DNA from 2 places in the Gallintestinimicrobium propionicum genome. Region 2 is predicted to be linked to the other one. Evidence: predicted binding sites of a transcription regulator. Region 2 holds the regulator's gene; the other holds the start of a gene.
What was found. The regulator HrcA, encoded in region 2, represses chaperone genes, less so after heat shock. The targets are predictions, from matches to a motif close to TGTTAGCACTCNNNNNNNNNGAGTGCTAACA.
Positions count from the first base shown of each region.

Region 1: the regulator HrcA is predicted to act here: its motif matches at 2,218-2,248, upstream of OCV62_RS10550 (co-chaperone GroES).

Region 1 covers NZ_JAOQJY010000013.1:23,797-28,519, reverse strand. The annotation lists gene OCV62_RS10560 (sensor histidine kinase) at 1-1,183, shown strand, start outside; gene efp (elongation factor P) at 1,252-1,809, shown strand; gene OCV62_RS10550 (co-chaperone GroES) at 2,292-2,579, shown strand; gene groL (chaperonin GroEL) at 2,611-4,236, shown strand; gene pta (phosphate acetyltransferase) at 4,611-4,723, shown strand, end outside.
Region 2 covers NZ_JAOQJY010000027.1:16,779-21,501, forward strand. The annotation lists gene OCV62_RS15805 (response regulator transcription factor) at 1-65, shown strand, start outside; gene OCV62_RS15810 (sensor histidine kinase) at 90-1,391, shown strand; gene OCV62_RS15815 (DUF6465 family protein) at 1,548-2,027, shown strand; gene hrcA (heat-inducible transcriptional repressor HrcA) at 2,434-3,462, shown strand; gene grpE (nucleotide exchange factor GrpE) at 3,492-4,115, shown strand; gene dnaK (molecular chaperone DnaK) at 4,199-4,723, shown strand, end outside.

The DNA.
Region 1 (4,723 bases), on a different contig from region 2:
ATTAAGCGGCGAGAAGTACGAGATTATGGAAAACGGCAATAATTATATTGTCGCACGCGTTTCAGACAGTCGGGCGCAAATGGAATATATAGAAAGCTGGGGCATTCTGACGGGCGGATACTTTTTTATTGTAAGAAGTGCGCTGGAAGGAATCCGGGACAGTGCGAAAATTGCGAATACGTTCCTTGCAAGCGTCGGTATTTTCTCAGCAATTATCAGCGGTATTGTGATCTGGATTGTTTCCCGCAGGGTGACGACGCCGATTCTTCAGCTGGCGGACATTTCGGAACGAATGTGCCATCTGGATTTTGAAGCCCGTTACAGCGGAAACAGCAAAAACGAAATCGGCATTCTCGGCGAGAATATCAATCAGCTTTCCGATACGCTGGAGCATACGATTTCAGAGTTGAAAACGGCGAACAATGAATTAAAAAAGGACATCCAGAAAAAAGAAGAGATCGACCAGATGCGTCGGGAGTTTCTGTCGAACGTTTCCCATGAGTTAAAAACGCCGATCGCACTGATCCAGGGCTATGCGGAGGGACTTTTGGAGGACGTCAATTCCGATCCGGAGAGCCGGAAATTTTACTGCGACGTCATTGTGGACGAAGCGGCGAAGATGAACAACATGGTCAAAAAGCTTCTGACGCTCAACCAGCTCGAATCCGGCAACGATGTTGTTTCGATGGAGCGCTTTGATATCACGGCACTTGTGCACAATTATCTGCAGTCCGCAGATCTTCTTGCGAAGCAGAACGGCATTTTCGTCCATATGGATCAGACGAAGGAGATCTATGTCTGGGGCGATGAATTCAAGATCGAAGAAGTCCTGATGAACTATTTTTCCAATGCAGTCAACCATTGCGAAAAAGAAAAGGTTGTCGAGGTAAAGATCGAGGAAATGGACGGACATGCCAGAGTTTCGGTGTTCAATACCGGTATGCCGATCCCGGAGGATTCCCTGCCGCATCTGTGGGAGAAGTTTTACAAGGTGGACAAGGCGAGAACGAGGGAATACGGCGGAAGCGGTATCGGACTGTCGATCGTCAAGGCAATTATGGAGTCGATGAACCAGAAATACGGCGTAATCAATTACGAAAACGGCGTTAGGTTCTGGTTTGAACTGGAGCTTGCCGGGGAAGAATCGGAGATTACCCCTGCAATTTCTGAAAAAAACAGTTGAAATATGAGGTTTTTTAGGATACACTTGTATAGTATTGAAACCGTGATTATTTAGGAGGAAGATTTTATATGATTTCTGCAGGTGATTTCAGAAACGGCGTTACCATTGAGTTTGAGGGCAATATTTACCAGATTATTGAGTTCCAGCACGTTAAACCTGGTAAAGGCGCTGCTTTCGTTAGAACCAAGTTAAAGAATATTAAGAGCGGCGGTGTTGTTGAGAAGACTTTCCGTCCTACTGAGAAATGTCCTACTGCCCGTATCGAGAGAAGAGATATGCAGTACCTGTACAACGACGGCGATCTGTATACTTTCATGGATATGGAAACCTATGACCAGATCTCTCTGAACCAGGATGCCATCGGCGATGCTCTGAAGTTCGTAAAAGAGAATGAAGTCTGCAAGATCTGTTCTCATAACGGCAGCGTATTCGCAGTGGAGCCCCCTCTGTTCGTAGAGCTGGCAATTACTGAGACCGAGCCTGGCTTCAAGGGCGATACCGCTACTGGCGCAAATAAGCCTGCTACCGTTGAGACCGGCGCACAGGTTTATGTACCGCTGTTCGTAAACGAAGGCGATGTCATCAAGATCGACACCAGAACCGGTGAATATCTGTCCAGAGTATAAATTCTGGCAATATTGGACAGACTGGTTTATCGACAGGCTGCAGCTTCTTTATACAGGAAGCAGCTTTCGAAATCTGAAACAATAGAATGCATGTTCTACGAACTTTCTGTTGTCAGGAATGGAAAATACAGGGCGCATGGAAAAGGGTAACAGCTTTTGCATGTGCCTTTTTGTGTATAGAATTTTTGCGTATAAGAAATGAAATTGCCCATACGATGCAAAATACTCTGTGGGGATCCTGCTGCGGCAGAGTGAAATTCTAAAAAAAGTATGAAATTCCACTTTCATAAACCTGATATGAAAATGAAAGAAATAACGAGAAAATAAAAGAAAATAAAAGAAAATAGAACATGAACGGCGCTCAGCTGTGTTGCATAATCGACCGAAGAAACATAATATACATATAGTGTTTAGCACTCAGGACAAATGAGTGCTAACAGTAAATACGAAAGTATGAATTTTCATATAAGGAGGCAGTTATCATGAAGTTAGTACCGTTAGGTGACAGAGTTGTATTAAAGCAGCTGGTTGCAGAAGAGACAACCAAATCCGGAATTGTTCTTCCTGGACAGAATAAAGAGAAGCCCCAGCAGGCAGAAGTCATTGCAGTTGGCCCCGGCGGAGTGGTGGACGGCAAAGAAGTGAAAATGGAAGTTAAGGTTGGCGATCAGGTCATTTACTCCAAGTACGCAGGTACTGATGTGAAACTGGATGACGAAGAATATATCGTTGTAAAGCAGTCAGACATTCTGGCAGTAATCGAAGCGTAAGTTTAAACTTGAATTAGGAGGCTGATTTATTATGGCAAAGGAAATTAAATACGGCGCAGAAGCGCGTGCAGCACTGGAAGCCGGCGTTGATAAGCTGGCAAATACCGTCAGAGTAACCCTTGGACCCAAGGGACGTAACGTAGCACTGGATAAATCCTACGGTGCTCCGCTGATCACCAACGATGGTGTGACCATCGCAAAAGAGATCGAGCTGGAAGATGCATTCGAGAACATGGGTGCACAGCTGGTAAAAGAAGTTGCAACAAAGACCAATGACGTTGCAGGTGACGGCACCACAACCGCAACTGTTCTGGCACAGGCAATGATCGGCGCTGGCATGAGCAACCTGGCAGCAGGTGCAAATCCGATCATTTTAAGAAAAGGTATGCAGAAGGCAACCGAGTGTGCCGTAGATTCCATTCAGAAGATGAGCCAGAAGGTCAACGGTAAGAACCACATTGCAAGAGTTGCAGCGATTTCTGCAGCAAGCGATGAAGTTGGTCAGATGGTTGCAGATGCGATGGAAAAGGTTTCCAACGATGGCGTTATCACTATCGAGGAAAGCAAGACCATGAAGACAGAGCTGGATCTGGTAGAAGGTATGCAGTTTGACAGAGGTTATATCTCTGCATACATGGCTACTGATATGGATAAGATGGAAGCAGTTCTGGACAATCCGTATATCCTGATTACCGATAAGAAGATTTCTAACATTCAGGAGATCCTGCCTTTACTGGAGCAGATCGTTCAATCCGGCGCAAAGCTGCTGATCATCGCTGAGGATGTAGAGGGCGAGGCTCTGACCACCCTGATCGTTAACAAGCTGCGCGGCACTTTCAATGTAGTAGCTGTTAAAGCGCCTGGCTATGGCGACAGAAGAAAGGCTATGCTGGAGGATATTGCAATCCTGACCGGCGGACAGGTGATCAGCTCCGAACTCGGTCTGGAATTAAAAGAGACCACAATGGATATGCTCGGCCGTGCAAAATCTGTTAAGGTTCAGAAAGAGAACACCATCATTGTTGACGGGGAAGGTGACAAGGCTGCAATCGCAGCGAGAGTTGCACAGATCAAGAAGCAGATCGAAGAGACCACTTCTGATTTCGACAGAGAAAAGCTGCAGGAGAGACTTGCCAAGCTGGCTGGCGGCGTAGCAGTGATCCGTGTCGGCGCTGCAACGGAAACCGAGATGAAAGAAGCAAAACTGCGTATGGAAGACGCTCTGGCAGCTACCCGTGCAGCAGTAGAAGAAGGTATCATCGCAGGCGGCGGTTCTGCATATATCCACGCTGCAAAGGATGTAGAAGCTTTGGCAAATACACTGGAAGGCGATGAGAAGACCGGCGCGAAGATTGTACTGAAGGCTCTGGAAGCTCCTCTGTACTATATCGCAGCAAACGCAGGCCTGGAAGGCAGCGTTATCATCAACAAGGTAAAAGAGTCCCCGATCGGCTTCGGTTTTGATGCCCTGAATGAGACTTATGTAAATATGATCGACGCAGGTATTCTGGACCCTGCAAAGGTTACCAGAAGCGCTCTGCAGAACGCAACCAGCGTTGCAAGCACATTGCTGACAACCGAATCCGTTGTTGCAAGCATTAAGGAAGACACTCCTGCAATGCCCGCCGGCGGTGCAGGCGGCATGGGTATGATGTAAGCTGCACAAACTTTTATAAGAAACATGAAAAACTGCTGCCGGCAGGTTTTGCCGGCGGCAGTTTTTTGTGTCCGGAGCTGGTTTGCCCAGTTCGCCCGCGTCACATCATTCGCAAAAAACGCAGCTTCGTAGCTTTTTCGCTGCTGCGCGGCTCCTTTTTGCTCATGAAATGGCGCTCCCTTCGTAGAGCTCTATAAGCATCTTTTCATGCAAGCATGAAATCTGCTTGTGGAGATCTACGAGTGAACTGTGTCCTTCATTTTATACAAAGATTTGAGAAATTTGCCTTGTCTCGAATGGGGAAAATGTTATAATTTATCTATCAGACATCGAGAACGAAAACGTGAAAATCAGAAAATGAAAGGAGAAGCAGAATGTCTTATATTGACATCATCAAAGAAAAAGCCAGATCGGACAGAAAGACGATCGTACTTCCGGAGACGAATGACAAGAGAACGCTGATCGCAGCATCCCATATTATCGAAGA
Region 2 (4,723 bases):
AGGCGGGACACTACATTAAAACGGTGCGCAGTGTCGGCTACCGTTTTATGAAGCCTCAGGAATAGGAAAGCAAAAGGAAAAATGGGGAAATGAAAAAAATTATGATAAAAAATCCGGTACTGGTCCGCTTTGGCATGATCTTAGTATTGGCGCTGGCGATCAGCAGTATTGTTTCGTCTTTTTTTCTTGGAAGCCGGATGCGGCAGGAAAATGTGGAGATGATGGAAAAGACGATTTCCGTAGTCGAATACACACTCGATACGGATAAACCGTTGCAGGAGCAGCTACAGAAGGTTCATGCCTCTGCACTGGATGCGAATGTCCGGGTTACGATAATCGCAAAAGACGGGACAGTGCTTGCTGATTCTGATCTGAAAAATGTGGACGGTATGGAAAATCATCTTGACAGGCAGGAGGTAAAGGAGGCACTTGAAAAGGGTGAGGGCAGTTCGACCCGTTATTCTGAAAGTCTTGGTCAGGAGATGCTGTATGTAGCAAAGCTTTCAGAGGATGGAAAGGCTATTATTCGTATGTCGATTCCCTACACCGGCCTTTTCCGGTATATGATCGTAGTGCTTCCGCTTCTGCTTGTCGGAATGATGGTTGCGTTTGTTGTAAGCGTTGCAGTTGCAGCGAGATATTCCGGATATATCCGCTCTGATGAAATCAAACGGCAGATGGTGCAGATGGAGCGGGACCGTAAAATTCGCCAGGAATTTTTCAGTAATGCCTCCCATGAGCTTAAAACGCCGATTACGTCCGTGCGGGGCTATGCGGAGCTGTTGAGTCAGGATTTTGTCAAGGATGAGGCGACCAGGAAGGATTTCCTTGCGAGGATTTTAAAGGAAACAGAGCATATGACAAGTCTGATCGATGATATCCTGATGATCTCGCGGCTGGAAAGCAAGGATGCGGAGGTAACGCTGAGTAAGGTAAATTTAAAAAGTGTGATGGATGAGGTCCTGGAATCCCTGACACCACAGGCGGCATCCTGTAAGGTGGAAATTTCGGGCTCATGTGGAAATGTGATCCTCCAGGCAAGTCTGCAGCAGATGCGGGAGCTTTTATCAAATCTGATCAGCAATGGCATCAAATACAACCATCCGGGCGGACATGTCTGGACAAAAATCTGGCAGGAGCCAGAGGCAGTATATATAGAAGTAAAGGATGATGGCGTAGGAATCGATCCGGAGGATCAGAAACGTGTCTTTGAACGCTTTTTCAGGGTGGACAAGGGAAGAAGCCGAAAAATGGGCGGAACCGGCCTGGGACTGTCGATTGTGAAGCATATCACGGCGTATTATGGGGGCAGTGTAAGGCTTACCAGTGAGCCTGGAGCCGGAAGTACATTTTTTGTCGAAATTCCGATGTCCGGAATAAATAAAATGTAAAAATATTTTCTAAAAAGCGTTAATTTTTTCGGCGAAAACAGAGGAAAGGTTGACAATATCTGGTTTTAGAAGTAAACTAATCACTAAATTCAGGTAATTGCTAGATAATGATATGACAAGGAGAATGGATACCTGGGTGTTAAGGAGGAGATCATTATGAGAAAAAGCACAGTGAAGAAAACTGTAACAAAGGCACCCGTTAATAAAAAAGAAACCGTAAAAGCTGAGACTGTTGCGGCAGTAAAGACCGAGGAACCCAAGACAGAGGCTGTTGAAGCAAAGGCAGAAGAAAAAGCAGTTGAAGCAGAAGCAACAGCTGCAGCTAAAGCAGAGGAAAAGCCCGCAGCAAAGAAAACAGCTGCAAAGAAAACCACAACAGCAAAGGCAACCGCTGAAAAGAAAGCGCCGGCAAAGCGCGCAACAAAAGCAGCAGCTGTAAAGACTGAGGTAAGCGTTCAGTTTGCAGGCAAGGAATACACAACTGAGAGACTGGTTGAGATTGCCAAAGATGTATGGCAGTATGACCTGGGCAACGCACCGGAAGAGTTCAAGAGCGTTGAGCTGTATGTAAAGCCGGAAGAGAGCGCAGTATACTATGTGATCAACGGTACAACGAGCGGAAGCTTCGGAATCTAAGTGTCTGAGCAGACACCGCAATCGAAAGCAGGCGTCGCCATAATCTGAGCGGGCGCTGCAGAGTCAGAACGTACATAATACACAGAAATAAGAACAGCCGTATCGGGGACGAATCCTTCCCGGTGCGGCTGCTTTTTTCATAAATTCTCCATTCCGCAGGCGCTTTGCGCCGAAGGAATCGCGAGGCGAACGTCCAGTTCGGCTCTGCGATCCTAACTACTTTGTGACGCCTGTGGCACAAATAGCTGTGCGAAAAATAAGCGATCACGCTTATTTTTCACACTATCTTCACAAGTATTTTGGGAAAATCTGTTGACAATAGGATAGGGGAGTGGTAATGTAATCATCAGAAGGTGTTAGCACTCCAATTGATTGAGTGCTAACAAATCAGAAAGCAGGTGAGAACGTGGAACTCGATGAAAGGAAAAAGAAAATTCTGCAGGCAGTTATTCGGAACTATCTGGAGACAGGAGAGCCGGTCGGCAGCAGGACAATTTCCAAGTATACCGATTTGAATTTAAGTTCCGCGACCATCCGTAATGAGATGTCCGATCTGGAAGAGATGGGCTACATTTTACAGCCCCATACCTCTGCAGGACGGATTCCTTCTGATAAGGGTTACCGCTTTTATGTAGACACCATGCTGGGTGAGCGGGAACGTGAAGTGGAAGAGTTAAAAGGTCTGCTTCTGGAAAAGGATGAAAAGATGGACACTCTCTTAAAGAGAGTGGCGAGAGTGCTGGCGACCAACACCAATTATGCGGCGATGATCACCACACCCCAGTATCAGCGCAATAAGCTGAAATTCATCCAGCTTTCAAAAGTAGATGAGCATCAGCTTCTGGCAGTTGTTGTAGTAGAAGGCAATGTGATCAAGAACACGATGCTTCAGGTCGAAGAGGATCTGGATGATGCGACACTCCTGAAACTGAACATCCTGTTGAATACCCATTTGAATGGGCTGTCGATTGATGAAATCAATCTTGCAATGATTTCGGCGATGAAGCAGCAGGCAGGCGTTCACAGCGGCATTGTAAGTGGTGTGATTGATGCAGTTGCCGAAGCGATCCGGTCGGATGAGGATTTAAAGATCTATACCAGCGGAACCAATAACATCCTGAAATATCCGGAGCTGACAGATAACCGGGAAAAGGCAAGTGAGCTGATCAATGTTTTCGAAGAAAAGAAAGCATTGGGAGAATTGGTTCAGGATTCTCTTTCTGAAGAGAGCGGTACCGGTATTCAGGTTTATATCGGCAATGAGACACCGGTTCAATCCATGAAGGATTGCAGTGTTGTAACTGCAACCTATGAGCTGGGAGAGGGCATGAGAGGTACAATCGGAATCATCGGCCCCAAACGAATGGACTATGACAAGGTCATCGGTACCTTAAAAACACTGATGAGCGAGTTGGATACTTTATATAAGAAGTAGAAAGGGTGACAGGCGTGGCAGAAGAGAGAATGGAAGAGGAAGTAAAGCAGGACACATCGGAAACCGAAACGCAGGAAAAACGGAATACGGAAGAATGTGAAGAAACTGCGGAGGCTTCCGCAGAAAATACAGAAACCCCGGAAGATGGGGAAGCTTCTGAGGAAAAAGATAAAAAAGGCTTCTTTTCCGGAAGAAAAAAAGAGAAAAAGGAAGATGCCGTAAAGGCACAGATCAACGAGCTGCAGGATAAGGTAATGCGGCAGATGGCTGAGTTCGAGAACTTCCGCAAGCGCTCCGAAAAGGAAAAGTCTGCGATGTTCGAGACAGGCGCAAAGAGCGTGATCGAAAAGATCCTTCCCGTTGTAGATAATTTTGAAAGAGGACTTGCAACCGTACCGGAAGACGAAAAGGATGCTCCTTTTGTAGACGGTATGAACAAGGTTTACAGGCAGCTGCTGACAGAGCTTGAAAACCTTGGTGTAAAACCGATCGAAGCGGTCGGCAAAGAGTTCGATCCCAACTTCCACAACGCAGTGATGCAGGTGGAAAACGATGAGCTGGAACCCGGAACTGTAGCACAGGAGCTTTTAAAGGGCTACATGTACAGGGACACCGTGGTACGTCACAGCATGGTCGCTGTTGTGCAGGAATAAAAGCCTGCAGGCAGCTTTTCATAGATTTGAACAGAACATAAGACATTGCTTGAGATAGCCGATAAGGCAGAAGGAGAAAAGTTATGAGTAAGATTATTGGTATCGACCTTGGTACAACAAACAGCTGCGTAGCAGTTATGGAAGGCGGCAAGCCTACCGTTATCGCAAATGCAGAAGGAGCAAGAACAACACCTTCCGTAGTTGCATTCACAAAGACCGGTGAGAGACTGGTCGGCGAGCCTGCAAAACGTCAGGCAGTTACCAATGCAGACCGCACCATCGCTTCTATTAAGAGACATATGGGTACGGACTACAAGGTAGACATCGACGGAAAGAAATATTCCCCTCAGGAAATTTCCGCTATGATCCTGCAGAAGCTGAAAGCTGACGCAGAGAACTATCTGGGCGAGAAGGTATCCGAAGCAGTTATCACTGTTCCTGCATACTTCAACGATGCTCAGCGTCAGGCAACAAAGGATGCCGGCAAGATCGCAGGCCTCGATGTAAAGCGTATCATCAACGAGCCTACCGCAGCAGCTCTGGCATACGGACTTGACAACGAAAAAGAACAGAAGATCATGGTATACGACTTAGGCGGCGGTACATTC